2 regions of the Methylomonas sp. 11b genome follow, and region 2 is predicted to be linked to the other one. Evidence: predicted binding sites of a transcription regulator. Region 2 holds the regulator's gene; the other holds the start of a gene.
What was found. Region 2 encodes HrcA, which represses chaperone genes, less so after heat shock. Its sites were predicted from a motif close to TNTTAGCACTCNNNNNNNNNGAGTGCTAANA; they were not measured.
Positions count from the first base shown of each region.

Region 1: a site for HrcA is predicted at 2,229-2,259, ahead of rpoH (RNA polymerase sigma factor RpoH). Genes of this name have one in related genera too.

Region 1 covers NZ_KI911557.1:1,034,167-1,037,583, forward strand. The annotation lists gene METH11B_RS0104785 (ABC transporter transmembrane domain-containing protein) at 1-1,079, opposite strand, end outside; tRNA gene METH11B_RS0104790 (tRNA-Leu) at 1,200-1,284, opposite strand; gene rpoH (RNA polymerase sigma factor RpoH) at 1,333-2,187, opposite strand; gene METH11B_RS0104800 (glutamine--tRNA ligase/YqeY domain fusion protein) at 2,430-3,417, shown strand, end outside.
Region 2 covers NZ_KI911557.1:4,533,180-4,536,596, forward strand. The annotation lists gene METH11B_RS0121820 (TonB-dependent receptor) at 1-9, shown strand, start outside; gene METH11B_RS0121825 (glycine zipper 2TM domain-containing protein) at 233-562, shown strand; gene hrcA (heat-inducible transcriptional repressor HrcA) at 1,115-2,155, shown strand; gene grpE (nucleotide exchange factor GrpE) at 2,206-2,841, shown strand; gene dnaK (molecular chaperone DnaK) at 2,913-3,417, shown strand, end outside.

The DNA.
Region 1 (3,417 bases), 3.5 Mb from region 2:
AATTGAATCGCCGCTTTGGCGCCGCCCACCAATGACTGGGGAGTCAAGGTATCGACTATCGCCGGCTCGGCATGCAGCAGTTCCAGCAAGCGTCCGGTTGCGCCGGTTGCCCGCATCACATCGCCCCAGACTTCGGCTATGGTACTGACCCCACTGGACACCAGCGTGGCATAGAGTACGAACGAAGCCAGTTGCCCACCGGTCATAATACCGGCGTTTACCTGATTGGCGCCTATCCACAACACGAAAATAATGGAACCCATCACGGCGGTGATGACAATCACCGTCAATGCGGAGCGAAAGCGGCTGCGGCGGACAGCGGTGAGAAAACTGATTTCGGCGCGCTCTTTAAAGCGGTTCGCTTCGCGGCGCTCCTGATTATATGCTTGGACGGTAGGTACAGCATTGAGGATCTCGCCGGCTAACGCCGAGGCATCGGCAATCTTATCCTGCGATTCCCGCGACAGCTTTTTAACTTTCCGACCCATTGCCAATATCGGTAAAGTCAGCAAGATCATCAACCCCAATATCAGCGAGAACAGATGCAAGCTGGTCACCGCCAGCATGATCATGCCGCCGACAAACTGGAATAAACTGCGCAGACCCATGGATATCGAACTACCTACCACGGTCTGGATCAGCGTGGTATCGCCTGTCAGTCGGGACAACACTTCCCCGGTTTGCAAGGTTTCGAAGAACTGCGGCGACTGGGCCAACACCCGCTCGTAAACCGCGCTGCGCAAATCCGCCGTCACCCGTTCGCCAACCCAACTGACCGTGTAATAGCGTGCGGCTATAGTCACAGCCCACAGGCAGGCTAAGCCAAATAGAGCAAGAAAGTGGCCATCCATGCTCAGCGAACCCAACAAACCGCCTTGCTCAGCCTGTCGCTGCCCAAAACCAAAATCGATCAGGTCGCGGAATGCCAAAGGCACTAACAAAATTGTTGCCGAGCCGAGGCACAAAAGGCAAAAAGCCAGAAACATACGGCCTCGATAGGGACGAATAAACGGCCAAAGCGCCTTCAAGGTCGATATTTTGCGGGTGGGATCGATGTGTTTAGATTTGGGAGCTGGCATGCCAGTACCTCTTGGATGGAGGGGGTTTTGACGAAATATAAGACGCCAAAAATAAAAAACCCGCTAAGCCTTGCGGCTTAGCGGGTTTTTAAAATTTCTTTGACTACCATAAAAGGTAGATGGTACCGAGGGTCGGAATCGAACCGACACTCCTTTCGGAACCGGATTTTGAATCCGGCGCGTCTACCAGTTTCACCACCCCGGCAAAGAAAGCAGCATTATACTGATTTTTTCAGAAATGCCAAACATTTTTTTACGCCGCCAAGCTCACCGCTGCTTTCAGCTTTTTCATGGCATTTTGTTCCAACTGCCTGATACGCTCGGCTGAGACTTGATAACGATCCGCCAATTCGTGCAGCGTGGCTTTTTCTTCAACCAGCCAGCGGCTAGCCAGAATATCGCGACTTCTGTCGTCCAAACCGGCCATGGCATCCATCAGTAATTCTTCCTTACGGTCTTCCCAGTCGCTGTTTTCCAACAATAAAGCCGGATCGGCACCGTGTTGTTCCAGATAAGCGATAGGCGCTTGCACATGATCTTCGCTGTCGTCGCCACTCGGCTCAAGCCCTACATCGCGACCGTCCAACCGCCGTTCCATTTCGTAAACGGTTTTAACATCGACATCCAGATTTTCCGCAATCGCTTCCGCATCGTCTTGCGACAGGTAGCTCAAGTCTTTTTTAAATTTACGCAGATTAAAAAACAGTTTGCGCTGCGCCTTAGTGGTAGCGACTTTGACAATGCGCCAGTTTTTGATCACATATTCGTGGATTTCAGCTTTGATCCAATGTACGGCAAAAGACACCAGACGCACGCCCATGTCCGGGTCGAAACGTTTTACCGCTTTCATCAAGCCGATGTTGCCTTCCTGCACAATGTCCGCCAATGGCAAGCCGTAACCAGCATATCCTCTGGCCACATGCGCCACAAAACGCAGATTAGACATCACCAGCTCGCGCGCGGCGTTCAGATCGCCTTCATCTCGGTAACGCAACGCCAAGTCCTGCTCTTGCTCGACGCTGAGTTTGGGCATTTGGGCGACTAAACTTAAATAAGAGTCAAACGTCCCAACCGATAAATTGATCGGTAAAGCCAAGCTGTTGTTCATATCACCCTCGTTTCCGGTGGAATAAATTAACGATGACCAAATTCTAGCACTCGATCAACAAGAGTGCTAATAATTTAGTAAAAATCATTTAATACAGTTAGTTACACTGAATTTTTGGTCAATTGAAAGGCAAAACCGACAAAAGATGCCGCCTTTACGAATTCCGACCAAACTCGTTAAAATGGCGACTGACCCGATATTCGCCGCCCACCTCATAAATAACCACAGCCATTTACTCGAACATGTCAGCTTCCGATAGCCCAGTTTCATCCAACTTTATCAGACACATCATTGCCGCCGATCTGGCCGCCAACAAAAACAACGGCAAAGTCGCCACCCGCTTTCCTCCCGAACCCAATGGTTATCTGCACATCGGCCACGCCAAATCGATTTGCCTGAATTTCACGCTGGCAGCCGAAAACAACGGCACTTGCAATTTGCGCTTCGACGACACTAACCCGGAAAAAGAAAGCGTCGAATACATGGAAGCCATCGAACGCGATGTGCAATGGTTAGGGTTTAAGTGGGCCGGCAAGTATCACGCCTCGGATTACTTCGAACAGCTTTACGAATACGCGGTGCAGTTGATTAAACAAGGCGACGCTTATGTCGACAGTTCCACGCCGGAGCAAATGCGCGCCGACCGCGGCACCTTGACCGAACCCGGCAAGGAAAGCCCGGACCGCAGCCGTTCCATCGACGAAAACCTGGATTTGTTTACTCGCATGCGTGCCGGCGAATTCGCTGACGGCCAGTATGTGTTGCGCGCCAAAATCGATATGGCCTCGCCTAACATTAATATGCGCGACCCGACCATTTACCGCATCCGCCGCGTGCATCATCAACGCACCGGTGACGCCTGGTGTCTGTACCCCATGTACGACTACACCCATTGCATTTCCGACGCATTGGAAGGCATCACGCACTCGATCTGTACCTTGGAGTTCGAAGATCACCGCCCACTCTACGACTGGGTACTGGACAAATTGCAAACCCCTTGCCATCCGCAACAAATTGAATTCGCGCGCCTGCAATTGGAATACACCATCGTCAGCAAGCGCAAACTGTTGCAATTGGTCACCGAAAAACACGTCAACGGCTGGGACGACCCACGCATGCCGACCATTTCCGGCCTACGCCGGGCCGGCTTTACCCCGGAAGCGATCCGGGATTTCTGCGAACGGATAGGCGTTACCAAAAACGATTCCTGGATCGAAATGGGTGTACTGG
Region 2 (3,417 bases):
AGCTTTTAGCTTTAGTGATTGTCAGTTTCCGGATATTCGCACGCTACCGAGTATTCGGAAGCAAGGCTATTGGCGGCTCCAGCGCTCGCTTAGCGTGCACAGTTCACAAAAATTGGCGATGTCAGCGCTGGCTTTGCCGTCTTCATCTGTTCTTAATCTTTTCCTAATCAAGACTTAAACATTGCGCTCTAGAATCAACTCATAGATGAATTATTCTCGATAAAGGGGATTTATGTTTAGAGTGGCAAGTGTCGTTGTAATTAGTCTGTTGGTTTCGCCGTTAGCAATGGCTGATGGGCATGGACGAGGTCATCACAAACATCACCACCATGACCGGTACGTCGAGGTCGAGCGGGTGTATGTACCGGAGCGGGTTGTGCAATACGTCCCGGCACCGACGCCTGCACCGCGCTACAACAGTAACGACCAACGATCCACTCAGGGCTTGGTAGGCGGCGCGTTAGGTAGTGTAGCGGGTTACGAGATGAGTAAGGGCGATCCGTTGGGAGCCGGCATCGGTGCCGCCGCGGGCGCTTGGATCGGCAACAGTATGAGTCGTTAATCAGCTACCGCCAATTAATTAACCGGCTTTGAATTTTTGGATGCTCATGCGACAGGAGGACAAAATGAGAATAAAAAATGGTAAAAAATATCAACAAGAGCAATACAGTAGAGTGGAAAAGTTATTGAATGTATTGTTGTTTTTTGTCGTTGTCTATTACAGCTACTATGTGTTGTCTTTCTCCCAAATGGGCGCTTGAGATCACTGGCAGTAGCGGTTTATTGTCAGTTTGCGTTCCCGTTATACAGTCCGGATAACCAAACGCTAGATCGAATCAAAACCCTGCAAGTCGCAAGGCTTGCAGGGTTTTTTATTGCCCGTTGTTGGACAATATCGAGGATGCGTCTAAAAATTGCAGTTCCGGAAAAACTGCCCGTCTATCAGTTCTTGATAAGATTGGTGTTTCGGAGATTCAATCCCAGCCCTTGAATGTGCAGGCTATGCTTAGTTTATTGATAACCTGTTCAAGCCGTTGACAATGCTGGACCCAGCTGATAGCTTTGCTGTCTGGCACTCACCAATATCGAGTGCTAACGGAATTTGGGGGATGACGTGGCTGGCGGACAAGATTTAAACGAAAGATCGCTGTATTTATTAAAAACCTTGGTTGAACGTTATATCCAGGACGGCCAGCCTGTTGGTTCGCGATTGTTGTCTAAAGATCCGCAGCTAAAGCTTAGTCCGGCCAGTATTCGCAATGTGATGGCGGATCTGGAAGAGATGGGCTTGATCCATTCCCCGCACACTTCCGCCGGCCGAGTACCGACCGTGAGCGGCTATCGTTTATTCGTCGACAGTTTGTTAACCGTCAAGCCTTTGGCATCCAGCGAGTTGGATCAACTGCAACATGGCTTGAAAGGCGAGGCGGATAAGGCTAGCGACGTGTTGAGCAAGGCCTCTAAATTGCTGTCGGACGTGACGCGGATGGCCGGCGTGGTGACTTTGCCGCGCAGAGAAAGCGTCACCTTGCGGCACATCGAATTTCTACCGATGTCCAATACCCGGGTGTTGGTGATTTTCGTCACCGACGACCAGGAAGTGCACAACAAAATTATTCATACCCACAAGCAATTCAGTCCTGCGGAATTACAACAGGCTGCCAACTATTTGAATTCGGTTTATTCCGGCCGCAGCTTGGCGAAAATTCGCGATTTGATCGTGCGGGAGATGGAACACGATCAGCGGCAGGTCAATCAAGGCATGATGGACGCGGTGAACATGGCACAGCTTACCTTCACCGAGCAACCCAACGACGATTATGTATTAAGCGGCGAAACGAATTTAATGGGCTTTTCCGAGTTGTCGGACATGGAGCGTCTTAAACAACTGTTCGAAGCTTTTAGCCAAAAGCGTGGCGTCATCCATTTATTGGATCAGTGTTTACAGGCCGAAGGTGTGCAGATTTTTATCGGTGAAGAGTCCGGCTATAGCGCATTCGATCATTGCAGCTTGGTGACGGCGCCTTATTCAGTGAATGACGAAGTGGTTGGGGTGTTGGGTGTGATTGGACCGACCCGCATGGCTTACGAAAAAGTGATTCCGTTCGTGGATGTGACGGCAAAATTATTGGGCGCGGCCTTGAATCCGAAATAAATGGCCCTATCGTTAGGCCAACAAAAAGTTTTAGAACCATGGAGTAAGTAATGAGTCATCAGCAATCTAGCCACGAACCACAATCGGATAGCGATTTGATAGCCGAAGTCTTGGAGCAAACCAAGCCAATGGACGCCGACGAACAGCCTAATGAAGCGCCCGGCGCCGCAGTCACTGTGGAAGCCTTGCAGGAACAACTGGAGCAAGCCCAGCAACAGGCTGCGGCCAATCTGGATAAAGCCATCCGCACCATGGCTGAGATGGAAAATTTAAAAAAACGCGTGCAAAAAGACTTGGACGACGAACGCAAATACGGTCTGGCGAAATTTGCCAAAGAATTGCTGAGTGTTTTGGATAGTCTGGAATTAGGCCTGCAAGCGGCGACCGGCGATAGCCCGGAAATAGTGAAATTGCGCGAAGGCAGCGAATTGACCATCAAACAATTCGAGTCGGTATTTGCCAAGTTTAATATCGAAACCGTCGACCCCATTGGTCAAGTGTTCAATCCGGAATTACACCAGGCCATGGTGATGCAACCCAGCGCCACCGCCCAACCCAACACCGTGTTAAACGTCTTCCAAAAAGGTTATGTATTGAACGGCCGTCTGCTGCGTCCTGCCATGGTGGTGGTGGCCAAAGCCGACGATAAACCGGCCGATAGTGCAAAAATCGATGAGCAGGCTTGAAATTAAGACGATCAACCGCATATCGCTAACAACTTTTTAATTTATTACCAAATCAAGTCTGGAGAATATCAATGGGCAAAATGATCGGCATCGATTTAGGAACCACTAACTCCTGCGTCGCAGTCCTGGAAAACGGCACCGCGCGGGTTATCGAAAACAGCGAAGGCGCGCGCACCACGCCTTCTATCATCGCATTCACCGGCGACAACGAAGTATTGGTCGGCCAATCGGCTAAACGTCAGGCGGTCACCAACCCTGAGAATACTTTGTTCGCGATCAAACGTTTGATCGGCCGTCGCTTTAAAGAAGATGCGGTACAAAAAGACATCAAGATGGTGCCTTATAAAATTATGGAAGCCAACAACGGTGACGCTTGGGTGGAATGTCACGGTAAAAAAATGGCGCCGCCAGAAGTATCATCACGGGTGCTGATGAAGCTGAAAAAAGACGCGGAAGCGTTTTTGGGCGAAGAAGTCACAGAAGCGGTTATCACCGTGCCTGCGTACTTTAACGACTCGCAACGTCAAGCGACTAAAGACGCCGGACGGATTGCCGGTCTGGATGTGAAACGGATCA